DNA from 2 places in the Shewanella sp. HL-SH4 genome. Region 1 is predicted to be linked to the other one. Evidence: predicted binding sites of a transcription regulator. Region 1 holds the regulator's gene; the other holds the start of a gene.
What was found. Region 1 encodes MetJ, which represses methionine synthesis genes. Its sites were predicted from a motif close to TAGACGTCTAGACGTCTA; they were not measured.

Region 1 (7,079 bases):
CGCACCCACCAATTGACGCGTGGCAGGGTCATCATCTAAACCTTCAAACTGACGGTGTAACCATGCAGGAATAGCCACATTAGTCATATCCGCAAAACGCTTAGTTTGCTTAAAGTTAGTTACCGGTAAAATACCTGGCACGATTTCAACATCAATACCCGCTGTAACACAGCGGTCGCGAAAACGAAGATACGACTCTACATCAAAGAAAAACTGAGTAATTGCGCGGTTTGCTCCGGCATCAATTTTCTTCTTTAGGTGAATTAAATCAGCTTGAGCATTGCGCGCATCCGGATGCACTTCTGGGTAAGCCGCTACCGAAATATCAAAATCAGCAACTGAGCGAAGTAAACGCACTAAATCATTAGCAAAGCGAGTCGGCTTTGGGCTGCCATCGGGTAAGTCACCACGCAGTGCGACAATATCTTTAATGCCTGAATTCCAATAATGTTTGGCAAGTTCAATCAGCTCTTCATCGCTGGCATCCACTAAGGTTAAATGCGGTGCTGCAATTAAATTAGTTTCACTTTGAATACGCTCAATAACACTGTGAGTGCGGTCGCGCACGCCTGAATTAGCACCGTAGGTTACCGATACAAATTTAGGGTTTAATGGTTCTAAACGACGAATAGAATTCCACAGAATGGTTTCCATTTCTGGTGTTGAAGGTGGAAAAAATTCAAATGACACGTTGATATCACTTAACTCAGATAGGCTCTGATTTAACGACTGTGAGTGCTGGGCGTGATGAAAAGCCATTTTATATTTCCTTCAACTGCTTCGATGCGAACATCGATGGATTTAATACTCGGATGATGACTGTCTATTACTTTACTGCGACTTCATAACGGACGTTTAGACGTCCATATGTCTATATAGTAATTTAACTGACCATGAAGTCAAGAATAAATATTCATTGAATAGGTATAACCACGATGAAGAATGTTCAATTTGAAGATAAAAAAAAGCAAGACTGCGCTGAGTCTTGCTTAATTGAACTGGGTTGCTGTCAAAACAGCAGTATTATTCTTGCAATAAATCGCGACAAATATGCACTAGATCAGATTGAACCGCTGCCGCGGTGACTTCTCTACCCGCGCCTGGGCCACGTATAATCAGCGGATTACCTTGATAAAATGCACTGCGGATAACAAACACATTGTCGCCAGGCGTTAAATTGGCATAGGGATGATTACGGTCTACCCATTGAATGCCCACTTCAGCTTTCAATTTGCCACCCACTTTATCTAAAGCCGCCACATAACGTAGTACTTTATTTTGCTCTGCGGCGGCCACAAATTGCTGCAGCATTTCAGCATCAAGCTCATTAATGCGCTTTAAAAAGTCTGCTAATGTTAATTTAGCCAATGCTTCAGGCACTAATGAATTTAGAGTAATGTCTTCTAACTCAATGGCTAAACCAATTTCACGCGCTAAAATAAGCAATTTTCGTTGCATATCTCGACCCGATAAATCATCACGGGGATCAGGTTCTGTAATCCCCAGCTCTTTCGCCTCAAGCACTAATTGAGAAAATGGTTTACTGCCATCATAGTTTTCAAATAACCAACATAAAGTACCTGAAAAAATACCGCCAACCGCTTCAATCGTGTCACCGCTATTACGTAAGTCATTTAACGCATGCTGAATAGGCAACCCAGCACCACAACTGGCGTTATAGCGCCAAAATAAACGTCGATTACACAGTTGCTGCTTTAGCTCTCGATAAAAAGGCAATGGTCCTGAACCCGCCAATTTATTAGCACTAACCACATGAATACCTTTAGCAAACAATTGTGGGTATTGTAAGGTCAAGGTGGCACTGGCACTGATATCAAGCGCGACTATCTCATCGCAAGACAGTTGTTCTAATTGGTCAAACAAACTGTCATAGGTCCATTCTGTACCTTGTTGCTCATATTGTTGCTGCCAGCTGTCTAAATTAACCCCAGCGTTATCAACAAAAGCCTTTTTAGAACTCACCAAACCGACTAATTCGACTGTGGCTTCTAAGTCTTTATTTAGCCCAAAACGAGCACGTTTAAATAAATCTATCCACGCCTCACCAATATTGCCTATACCTAGCAGCAGTACGCCTATGCGCATTCTTGGGCCAGCACAGCGGCGATGTATTTTTTGAGTCAGTAAGCTAACCTGCCCCTGTGGCACTAATGTCACTAGGCTTAAGCCGTCTTGATAAACAGGTTTGGCATCACGACTTAGCAAACGGGCAAAGCTTTTACGATACAATTCTGCATCGGCACTGACCAAAGCCACTAGCCCCAAGTCGCATTGCGCCTGCAATTGCGTAATACCAAACTCAGCAGTTTGGGACACTAATAAAGACTGCACTTGCTTTTGCCTTTCTAATGTAAAGGCTAATTCATACTTATGTTGCGCCAATGACCAATAAGCCAATGGGGTTAAGCCCGCTTCGGTCAGTAATGTTAACAAAGGCTCTATCGCTGCGGCGGCTTTAAAACTAAATAACACCACTTCATTTAAACTGGTTACCACAGGCGCACTAGCTGACGAACTATGGGGGGCAATCAATGTAAAATCAGTGTGAGAGGCATAGCTTGAGCGTACGGCTAAACTCACTTCGGTATTGAACAAAGGCTGTAATGTACGTGAATGCAATACTGGAGAGCCCAGTCTAGCTAATCGATCGGCTTCAGCCAAAGACATGCTTTTTAGCAGTTTGGCATCATTAATTTTATTCGGGTCAGCATTAAATACCCCTTCAACATCGGTCCAAATTGTTACCCGATCAATATCAGCCAAACTGGCAATTAATGTCGCGCTAAAATCAGAACCATTTCGCCCAAGCAATAGTGTTTCACCCTGACTATTAGCACAAATAAACCCTGTAATGACTAAACGCTCATTAGGATGAGCCGCTAATAAAGCCTGCACTTTGGCTCGCGACTCTTCTACCCGAATATTAGGCACAGCACCTTCGTCAGCGACAAGTATTGAACAGGCGTCTACATGGGATGACGCTACACCAGATTCACGTAATAACGCCGCCATTAATCTTGCTGACCAACGTTCACCAAAACTCACCACATGGCTAATTTGATATTCATTGCGCTGTTCAAGTGATAATAAGCTAATCAATTGTGACTTGTCGGTCGACAAGCGCTCACGTAAATCACGTGCTTGCTCATTAGATAATAATTGTTCGATTAAGGTTTGCTGATAGCCGATTAATACTTGTAGCTCTTCTTGCCATAGCTGACCGGTTTCACGCAAATTGAGCAGCTTATATAAAAAGTTGGTACTTTTACCTGCCGCTGAAACAACAATTAAGTCATCGCTGTGACCATGGGTCAGTAAAATGTGGGCGACTCGGCGATAACAATCCGCATCGGCAAGACTTGAACCACCAAATTTATGTAAATGACCACGCGCCATGTATTACTCCTTAAACGACAACTACAGCGCTGCGACTGCAGCTAATGCGGCTTTAATATCTGCCACTAAATCTTCACCATCTTCAATACCAACAGATAGTCTCAATAATGTATCTTTAACGCCAGCCTCAAAACGGGCTTGGGCATCCATTGCTCTATGGGTCATAGTCGCAGGAACGGCGACTAAACTTTCCACTCCGCCTAAACTTTCAGCAACACTGAACAAGGTTAACGCATCTAAAAATGCTACAACCTCTGCTTCACCACCTTTTAGCTCGAAACTGAGCATAGCGCCAAAGCCTTTTTGCTGTTTTTTCGCAATCTCATGTCCAGGATGATCCGTTAATCCTGGATAATACACTTTTGCCACCACAGGACTTTGACATAGCACATCAACTATCTGTTTGGCATTGGCTTGATGTTCGCGAATTCGCACTGCTAAAGTACGAATACCACGCAGAGTCAGGTAACTGTCAAACGCTGATCCCGTTAAGCCTAAGGTGTTTGACCACCAATGCAGTAACTCGCCGATGTCTGGATTTTTAGCTACAACAGCGCCGCCAACCACATCACTGTGACCATTGATATATTTGGTCGTGGAATGGATAACGATATCAGCCCCTAAATTTAAAGGCTGCTGCAAAATAGGTGATAAAAAGGTGTTATCCACGGTAACCAATGCGCCAACTTCTTTTGCTGCAGTGGCAATAGCGGCAATATCGACCACACGCAGTAATGGATTGGATGGGGTTTCTAACCACACCATTTTGGGTTTTTTGGCAATGGCTTCTGCTAATGCTGCCGCGTTGGTTTGATCAACGATGGCCAATTTAAACTGACCTTTCTTGGCCAGGTTAGTAAATAAACGGTAACTACCTCCATAGCAATCATGTGGCACAACCAATAAATCGTCTGGGCCTAATAAATGGGTCACTAGCGTAATGGCAGCCATGCCAGTACAGGTTATCACTCCGGTAGCCCCTTGCTCTAATTTGGCTAAGGCTTCGCCTAAAATACAACGTGTTGGATTGCCTGAACGGCTGTAATCAAACTCACGCGGATTTTTATGGCCATCAAAAGAATAATTGGTCGATAAATAAATTGGCGGGACAACTGCACCATGTTGTGTGTCACTTTCAATCCCCTGTCGGACGGCGACAGTAGCATTGCTATGTTGTTTACAAGACTTGGTCATGATTGATTCCTAACATTACGAACACACAAAGAGATGTCTAGATGGCTAAATTTACCTAACTGAGCAGCTCAGGTCAACAAAAATAGACGTTTAGACGTCTAAACATAAAGAAATCTATTTGCAATGTGCACTAAAACACAGCAATAATTTGACTAGAAACTTTAAGGGTTTAAAATCTGCACCGTATTTAAAGTAAAGGGTGAGTTAATGACTGAGTGGAATGGCGACTATATTAGCCCATATGCCGAACACGGCAAGAAGAATGAACAAGTAAAAAAAATCACAGTTTCAATTCCGTTAAAAGTATTGAAAGTACTGACCGATGAGCGCACTCGTCGCCAGGTAAATAATTTACGTCACGCGACAAATAGTGAATTACTTTGCGAAGCTTTTTTACATGCTTACACGGGTCAACCATTGCCCGATGATCATGACTTATCAAAAGATGAGCCTGACAGCATTCCGCGTGAAGCGAAAGCATTGATGGACCAAATGGGTATTGAATGGGAAGACTTAGAGTAATTAATCACTTTTAAGTCATTTTACACCTGCTATTCATTCCATCAAGATGAATATCCTGCTTAGTCAGGGTAGTTATCTTGATGGAATTTTGTTTTTAGACACGATCAAACAATTGATATCAATCAATATACAAATGCTTGTGTTGAAAAACGTTAGTTACTAAGAGTCATTGCATGCCATTCATTGATCCCACCACGTTATTACTCGCCTCAGTTATTATCTTTTGCGGCGCATTAACCCAAAGCTTAATCGGTTTCGGTTTAGCCGTAGTCGCCAGTCCCTTACTGTATATTATCGACCCGCAGTTAGTGCCCGTTCCAGTGATTGTGATGGGGTTTGCAATTTCACTAATGACCTTATTCAGAGAGCGTAGCCATTTAGAATTTAATGGATTGCAATATGCGTTACTTGGCAGAATTCCGGGTGGTTTTTTGGGCGCAAGCTTACTATTACTCGCCCCCCAACCCATATTAGGACTCGCTATTGCGGGTATTGTATTTACAGCGGTTTTATTGAGTGTTTTTAAATTGTCCGCACCTGTGAATCGGATAACCTTATTTATTGCGGGTATTGTCTCAGGTATTTTTGGCAACATTGCCGCCATTGGTGGACCGCCAATGGCTATTTTGCTGGCCGGAAAAGATGCCAGCCAATTTAGGGCGGCACTATCAGCCTTTTTTATCTTTAGCTCAATGATTGCACTGGCTATTTTAGCCATTGTAGGTTTAGTTGAAGTGAAGCACATTTGGCTTTCTTTAATGCTGCTTCCATCGGTATTCGCAGGCTATGTTATAGCAGGGCGCATTGTCGGCAAAGTCGATAAAAACAAAACCCGCAAAGCCACCTTAATATTGTGTTCGTTAAGTGCGCTACTATTAACGGTAAAGTCATTAAATAGCCTTTAAAAATCTTTGTTAAAATAGCTTAAATCACATAGTGAGTCCTTCACTGCACCAATCATTAACTTCATTAGTGATTGGGTCAACAAACTGCAAACGCTGCGCTAATAACTGTAATGGTTTGTCAAAATCATCATCGTCTTTAGCCTGCAGTGTAGGATAAAAACGGTCATTCAAAATTGACATGCCTAAACTCTGCATATGCACCCGTAATTGATGGGTTTTGCCGGTAACGGGTTCCAGTTCAAAAAGTCCTAGGTTATTGTTAATTTTGAGCAATGTAATCTCAGAATGACTATTACTGGGTCCGTCAACAATCCGCATGGTAAAACTAGGTGTTCCACGTTCTAGCCGATTCTTAATGGTCCAATGATGCGGCAACATCATCTGATTTAAGGCGAAGTCTTGTGGTAACTCGGCCACTGCTTGATAGGTTTTTTTAATCTTACCATCGAGAAAAAGTTGATGATAAGCATGCCGAGTCTCGGGATTTACCGTCATCAACATCACGCCAGCGGTGTCTTTATCAAGCCGATGAGCTGGGGCTATTGTGTCTATTCCAGTACGAATACGTAAACGGTGTACTAAGCATTCATTCACATAATTACCACCAGGGGTAACCGGTAAAAAATGCGGTTTATAGACAATGATTTTATGGGAATCTTGATAAAGAATTTGCTCGGTAAAAGGCACTTTTTTTTCAACTGCAACTTCACGATAATAATAAACCCGTTTGGTTGCGGCATATTCACTTTGGCAATCAATTAATTGGCCATCTTGCCAATGTACTTTGCCCTCTTTAATCCGTTGATCCCACGCTGAGGGTGATATTTGTGGAAACTTATCAATTAAAAAAGCCAATACTGTTGGATAAACTGTAGAGGATTCACTCGTGCGAGGTAAGACAACATAGGATGGCTGCGCCGCAATAGCGCCAGTAGGTAAAAGTGACTCGTGAGTAGATTTCGACATAAAAATTATCAGGGTACCGAATAGATACCCTTATATTATCAGGTTATACATCAACATGGGATTTTAGTAATTGCA
Region 2 (7,079 bases), 1.2 Mb from region 1:
TATAGTATCGGCCGTCTTAAAAGCAACAGCGCTCTAAAGAATCTAAGCACATAAATTTAAACCAATTTAATACCAAAACAATCGGTTTAGGGGTAGCAATGTTTAACACTAAAACTCCGTTAAGAGGCTTGTTGGAATGCAACCCAAGTGACATAAGAACGGCATGGATACGGCTGCAGAACATATTAGATAGCTAAATTCACTCAGACAATATTGGATGTGACTTTTTGGTGAGCTGTAAATTGCTCCGAATGACTTGGCGTATCTGGGTGTGAAGTTCAAAAACGCGGCTAAGATCATTTAGATTTAAGGATAGGTTTTCTAACATGACCAGATCAAGATTAAACTCAGGGTAATGAAGTGACATAGACATATATCCAGGTAAATAGCCTGTATGGCTGTATTCTGTGATGCCACCTTCTGTATTGATTCTAAGCCCATAGCCATAGCTCATATCCGGCCATAGAAATTTAATACGGGTATGAGAGCGTGTCATAAGTTCATAGCTTTTAGGGCTGATAAGCTTTCCTGAGTGTAATTGATGCTGAAATTCGGCAAACGCCGCAGCAGATGCAATCAATCCTCCAGCGGGAAGTAATGATGCGTCAATAACCAAGTTTGCAGGCGCAAGAACATCCGATTCATTCAAGCCTATAGCCAGCGAAGCCAGGTTTTGTCGAATGGTTTCAATACTGCCTACTTGCGCATAAAGTCCGTTGAGCTTGTTAACCTGTGAAAATTGAGCAATCTGCATGGCAAATGATTGTTGATTTACCTTTTCGAGCAGTTGACCTAAAAGCGCATAACCAAAGTTGGAGTATTCAAATTGGCTCCCTGGCTCAAATCGATTGGGCTTGCCGAGTACGTCCACTCCCGATGTGTGGCTAAGCAGATGGTGTATGGTAATTCTTTCATCATATTGGTTGGGAAGAAATGAAGATGCACTTTTATCGGAATTCGTCTCAATGCCATTTTGGAACTTACTTTTATCCAGTGTTACATGGTCAAAAAGATAACGATTAAGTGAGTGATTTAAGCCGAGCTTGCCAGCATCAACCGCTTGTAATACCAAAGTTGCGGTGATTTGTTTAGAGAGTGATGCCATGACGAAGCTTGACGCTTGATGAATGCCTTCACCTTTTTGCAGTTCGAAAAGTGGTATGCCATTTTCGAGTAACATGACGCTGCCACTGAATGGCTGCAATGAATCATTTATAGCGGCTTGGATTAAGGTATTGATATCTTGTAGTTTTGGTACTGTTTTAATGCTTGCATCTTTAGAAAGATTATCGCCTTGTAACAAGGAGGTATTGCTATAGCTGTAACCACTTAGTAATAACAAAACACTGAACAGAATTGTAGCGACTGCGCGAAGATTCATGGGTTATCCTTAACTTTAATAGCAATAATGAATTTATTTTCTAAGGGTGCAAGCTTTGCACAACCTAGTTGCATGAATAACAAACCGCACACGCTAAAAAGGACTGAATAATTTCAGTCCTTTTTATGTACCAATATAAATGCCATCAGCACTAACTTAACGGGTTTGCTATAAGCCTAATGCCTTTGCAATGCGCTGGCCATAATTATCATCTGCTTGGCTAAAATGTGCGACCATTTTTTGCTGCACATCTAGGCTTGCTTGAATAAGCGATCCGCTAATGGTGTTAATTAAGCGCTGCTTTTCATCCGCTGAGAACATGCGATACAAATTACCCGCCTGACTAAAATCATCTTGGTTGTAACGACTATATCGCGCTGCTTCTCCGTCTAAACGCAGTGGTGGCTCAGCAAAATTAGTCACTTCCTGCAATGGTGTTGTCGAGGTATTCGGACCATAGTTAGCGCTCGCATCACCACCGGTTTGGCTGCCATTAAATGGACATTGAGTTCCCGCCATTGCCCCACCACGTTGATGATGGTTGGCTTTAGCTGCATGCGGACAGTTAACCGGTAACTGATTATAGTTTGCCCCAATGCGATAACGTTGGGCATCGGCATAGGCAAACAAGCGCGCTTGCAACATCTTATCTGGCGATGCGCCGACACCAGGCACTAAGTTACTTGGCGATAGCGCCACTTGTTCCACTTCGGCAAAGTAGTTTTCTGGCATGCGGTTCAGCTCAAGTTCACCTATTTCAATCAATGGATAATCAGAGTGCGGCCATACTTTGGTTAAATCAAACGGGTTAATAGCATAAGTATTGGCTTCTGCCTCTGGCATAATTTGCACATTAACCGCCCATTTAGGGAAGTTTTTGTCAGCGAGCGCGGCTACCATGTCACGTTGTGAAGAATCAGGATCTATTCCCTTTAGCTTATCTGCTTGCTCATTGGTTAAATTAACTACGCCTTGTTGAGACTTGAAGTGAAACTTAACCCAAAAGCGCTCACCTTTGGCATTCCAAAGTGAAAATGTGTGTGACCCATAGCCGTGCATTTGACGGTAATTTGCAGGAATGCCTCGATCAGACATTAATATGGTGACTTGATGCAGGGCTTCTGGGTTTTGCGCCCAAAAATCCCACATGGCTTGTGGATCTTTTAGGTTAGTTTGTGGGTGACGTTTTTGAGTGTGGATAAAATCTGGAAACTTAATACCATCACGTAAAAAGAATGTCGGGGTGTTATTACCCACAATGTCATGATTACCGCGAGCGGTATAAAAACGTAATCCAAAACCGCGAGGATCACGTTCTGCATCTGCTGATCCCATTTCGCCACCTACGGTAGAGAAGCGCACAAAAGTTTCAGTTTGCTTACCCACACCGTTAAAATGATCCGCTATTGTGTAGTCACTTAAATCTTTAGTCAGCGTAAAAACGCCATAAACACCTGTACCTTTAGCATGTACGATACGCTCAGGAATACGCTCGCGATTAAAGTGCGCCAGCTTTTCAATCAAATGCCAATCTTGCAATAAAAGAGGCCCTCTTTCACCTGCTGAAAGAGAGTTTTGATCATCCGCTATTGGTGCACCATTTTGACTGGTTAAATAATTTACATTGCTCATTTATATTCCCCTAATTACTTTCAAGTAACCACTGTTCAATTAAGTCGTAAACGGTTGCCATTGTGTTTCCCTCGGCTGTCGTTATCGTATAAAGCGATAATAGAGCAACCAAAGAAACAATAAAAACGATTAAAAACGATAATAACAATCGATTATAATAATCAGGAGAGTATGTAAGAAAGTAAGAACCGATTAAAAGTGCAATAAAAAGCCGAAGCATGCTTCGGCGTTTTCACAAAATAACATGGTTATTCTGAAGGTGGTTCAGCTACAGGCTCGCGATACAATTTAACGAGATAATAAACATCAATTAACACAATGAAAAAATTCACTAACGCGACTGGAATAGCATCAATGGCCAGTCCATAGGCAACAAACAAAGCCGCACCGACTAAGTTCCACCAGCGAAGTTTTTTAATATTTGCCATCATTAAAGATATCGCCACCACTACCGAAGCAAGATAACCCACCCACTCCCAAACTGTTGCTGTGTCCATATTTATTCCCCTATCACGCTGTTTTATTGAGTATAGTCTGGCTCTGTTGATCTTCAATGCTAAAATTCATCTCAACATATCTACAGATTTTAGCTCAATATGATGAGGTCTAACGTTCAACAACCGCAGCTGTCATCCGTGAGATACAACATAAATCATTAGCACTGTTATGGATTAGAATTTCCCATACTGAACTGCGTTTGCCTATATGAACTGGCTTTGCTGTGGCAGTTAATGTGCCATTGCGAGAGGCTTTTAAATGATTTGCGTTAATTTCCTGGCCAACACAGTAGAACTTAGTGAAATCAACAACAAAGTTTGCTGCATAACTGGCAACGGTTTCAGCAAGCGCGATGTTTGCACCACCATGCACTATACCAAGTGGGTTGTGTACACTAGGGTCGGCGGGCATAGTGGCCTTAAGATAGTCATCACCAATTTCGGTAATTTTAATCCCTAGGGTTTGCATCAGTGTGCCTTTGCCATTCATCCCTGCATCTAAGCGCTCGCAATCTGCAAGTGTTACTTCTCTAAACCAAATACTCATTGAATACATCCAGTTAACAATTGTTTTTCCAGTGTACTGTGAGATGACGGCAGAATAAATAATTAACTATCAAATTGATCTTTATAATGTATATTTTGCCGCGCTAAAAATACAAAAAAGGGAGCTATGATGCTCCCTTTTGTTACCACGAAAATCAACTGCATCAGCTGAAGACAAAGACTCTAGCTTACCAACTCAAAATGAGTTTGATAAGTTTGCGCCCAGCGTAATAGTTCAACTCTGTTTCGGGATTGTGTTTTACGAAAAACAGAAGAGATATGGGCTTTTACAGTGTGCTCACTAATGCATAAGCGATGGGCAATTTCTTTATTCCTAGCACCACTAGACACTAGCTGAATAATGGTCCTTTCTCGATTAGTCAGCATTTGTAACATGGCAACCGTATCTGCAGGGATTTCGTTATTATTATCAAGTTTTTGAACTAAACGTCTAAAAATTTTACTGATCAATGGTCTGTCGTACCAAAGCTCATCAGATACCATCTTACGTAAACCAGTTAACATTAAGTCCATTCGTTGATCTGAATATAGCAGTCCACGCACCCCCAGCAATAATGCAGTCTCTTGATCTAATGAGCCGCGTTCTACTTGATATAAGGCTACGGGGACATGATTAACAATACGCGAAACTAATAGAGGAATACCTTTGCTATCAAGGGCTGCGCCTTTTTGAGCCACAAGGTAAAAACTATTAGACTTTTTTTCGAACTCTAATTCAGCAGCACTCTTGACGATGCGTGTCTTTAGGCCTATCGATTCAGCAAGAATAGCTAAATGACAAGGTGCCGATAATTGGTGTAAAAAAACCAATTCATATGTATTGGAACTCATCACTCTTCTCCCTGAAAAGTTTAATTTGTTCAAGTGCTCCTAACTATGAGGTTTAACCACATCATCAATAAGCCAAAGTGCTTAATACTTGAACATCATCCTGTGTTTGATTTTATACCTAAATCTTACCTTGAAGCCAGATACAATTACTCATAAACGCCCAGAATAAGGTAAATGGATAAACTGAGTAACAAGGGTAGTAGAAATTAACTAGAACAATAATAAATTTTATCAGCCAAAAGTATTAATCGTATTTTTGACTGATAAATCATAAGGTTTTTAACTAGGGCTTAATAGCGACATTTAAATTTTGAATTTGTCGATTATGCAGACGAGTTAATAAGACTAATCCACAAATACCGCCAATCAAGGCTAAAAACATGTCAGACTGGGTATCCCATACATAGCCTTGGGTGCCTAAAAAGGCTTCGGCATTTTCACCCGTTGCGGCGGCAACCCACCATTCTATTAGTTCATAGAATGCAGAGAACGCTAATACAAAACATACCGACAAAAACTGGCACCAAGCTCCCAACTGAAGTACTCCGTTACGCAACATTATTTCTCTGGCGACAATAACAGGCACAAAACCTTGGGCAAAATGACCGACTTTGTCATAGTTGTTTCGCTCACTGCCCATCACTTGCGCTAACCAGTCAAATAACGGTACTTCAGCATAGGTAAATCTCGCTCCAACCATTAATACTATGCAATGAAATAAAATCAGCCAATAGGCCAAAGGGGTTAATGGGAAGCGGCTTCGAGTAAAAAATAACAGTGGTAACGCGATTAAAGCGGGTATCGCTTCTAACCACCAAGTGAACATATCTTTGGGATCACTCACGGACCAAAGTAGCACCGCGACATAAATTACCATCCATATAACTTTATTCAGCAATGTAAATTCCTCTTATTCGATATTGTTCTAGAATTAGAATATTAACTTTAGCCATCTAGCCCTCCACAACTGGCCAAAAAAGTGCTACTTTGACTAGGCGCTGGAAGTCGCAAATTATTCCCAAAGTAGAATTGACCTTATTGGCCGTTTCTAAGGTTAGTAACTTGACGTCGCTTGGGAACAGATATCAAGCATAAACTAATTGATATTATAAGCATAAGTACTAATTTAACTAGGTACTAAATCAGCAATTATACATTAGAGGGTACCCATATCATGGCGAAACATTCGCTTGACAAGGATAAGATAAAAATCCTGCTGTTGGAGGGCGTCCACCAAAGTGCGGTAGATGTACTAGAAAGAGCAGGCTATACCAACATTGAATACCACAAAGCCTCACTAGGCGAAAGTGAGTTATTGGAGTCCATCAAGGATGCCCATTTCGTTGGTTTACGCTCGCGCACTCAATTAACTGCTGAAGTACTTAGCCATGCAGAGAAGCTGGTTGCCATTGGCTGTTTTTGTATTGGAACCAACCAAGTTGATCTTGCCGCAGCTGAAAAACTCGGTGTGCCTGTTTTCAACGCGCCATTCTCTAATACCCGCAGTGTGGCTGAATTAGTCATTGGTGAAATCATCATGCTAATGCGCGGCATTCCACAACGTAACGCTCAATGTCACCGTGGCGGCTGGCTAAAAAGCGCCAACGGTAGCGTTGAAGTGAGAGGAAAAACTCTAGGTGTCATTGGTTACGGCCATATTGGCACTCAGCTCGGCATTTTGGCTGAAACCTTAGGCATGCGAGTTATTTTCTTTGATATTGAAGATAAATTACCCCTTGGTAATGCCTCACAAATTCACAGCCTAGAAACATTACTGGCCACAGCTGATGTTGTAAGCCTACATGTTCCTGAAACGCCACAAACTAAAGATATGTTTGGTGAGAAAGAATTTAGCCAAATGCGCAAGGGCAGTTTCTTCATCAATGCTTCTCGCGGCACAGTGGTTGATATCGATGCACTTGCAGAGGCTGTTAAGTCTGAGCACATTGCAGGCGCGGCTATCGATGTATTCCCAGTTGAGCCTAAATCAAATGATGATGAATTTGTTAGCCCACTTCGTGGCCTGGACAATGTGATACTGACACCACATATTGGTGGCAGTACCGCTGAAGCGCAAGAAAACATTGGTATTGAAGTTGCGGGTAAATTGGCTAAATACTCAGATAATGGTTCTACGGTATCTGCCGTTAACTTCCCTGAAGTATCACTAG

Region 2: a site for MetJ is predicted at 5,855-5,872, ahead of serA (phosphoglycerate dehydrogenase). Genes of this name have one in related genera too.

Annotation. Positions count from the first base shown of each region.
Region 1 is NZ_CP195037.1:2,727,484-2,734,562, reverse strand. It holds gene metF (methylenetetrahydrofolate reductase) at 1-759, opposite strand, end outside; gene ACRWQL_RS12945 (bifunctional aspartate kinase/homoserine dehydrogenase II) at 1,024-3,417, opposite strand; gene metB (cystathionine gamma-synthase) at 3,439-4,611, opposite strand; gene metJ (met regulon transcriptional regulator MetJ) at 4,819-5,133, shown strand; gene ACRWQL_RS12930 (sulfite exporter TauE/SafE family protein) at 5,307-6,038, shown strand; gene ACRWQL_RS12925 (pseudouridine synthase) at 6,063-7,004, opposite strand; gene ACRWQL_RS12920 (LON peptidase substrate-binding domain-containing protein) at 7,048-7,079, opposite strand, start outside.
Region 2 is NZ_CP195037.1:1,558,789-1,565,867, forward strand. It holds gene ACRWQL_RS07730 (serine hydrolase domain-containing protein) at 200-1,381, opposite strand; gene katB (catalase KatB) at 1,550-3,013, opposite strand; gene ACRWQL_RS07740 (YgjV family protein) at 3,262-3,510, opposite strand; gene ACRWQL_RS07745 (PaaI family thioesterase) at 3,620-4,057, opposite strand; gene ACRWQL_RS07750 (response regulator transcription factor) at 4,240-4,908, opposite strand; gene ACRWQL_RS07755 (DUF2238 domain-containing protein) at 5,192-5,785, opposite strand; gene serA (phosphoglycerate dehydrogenase) at 6,083-7,079, shown strand, end outside.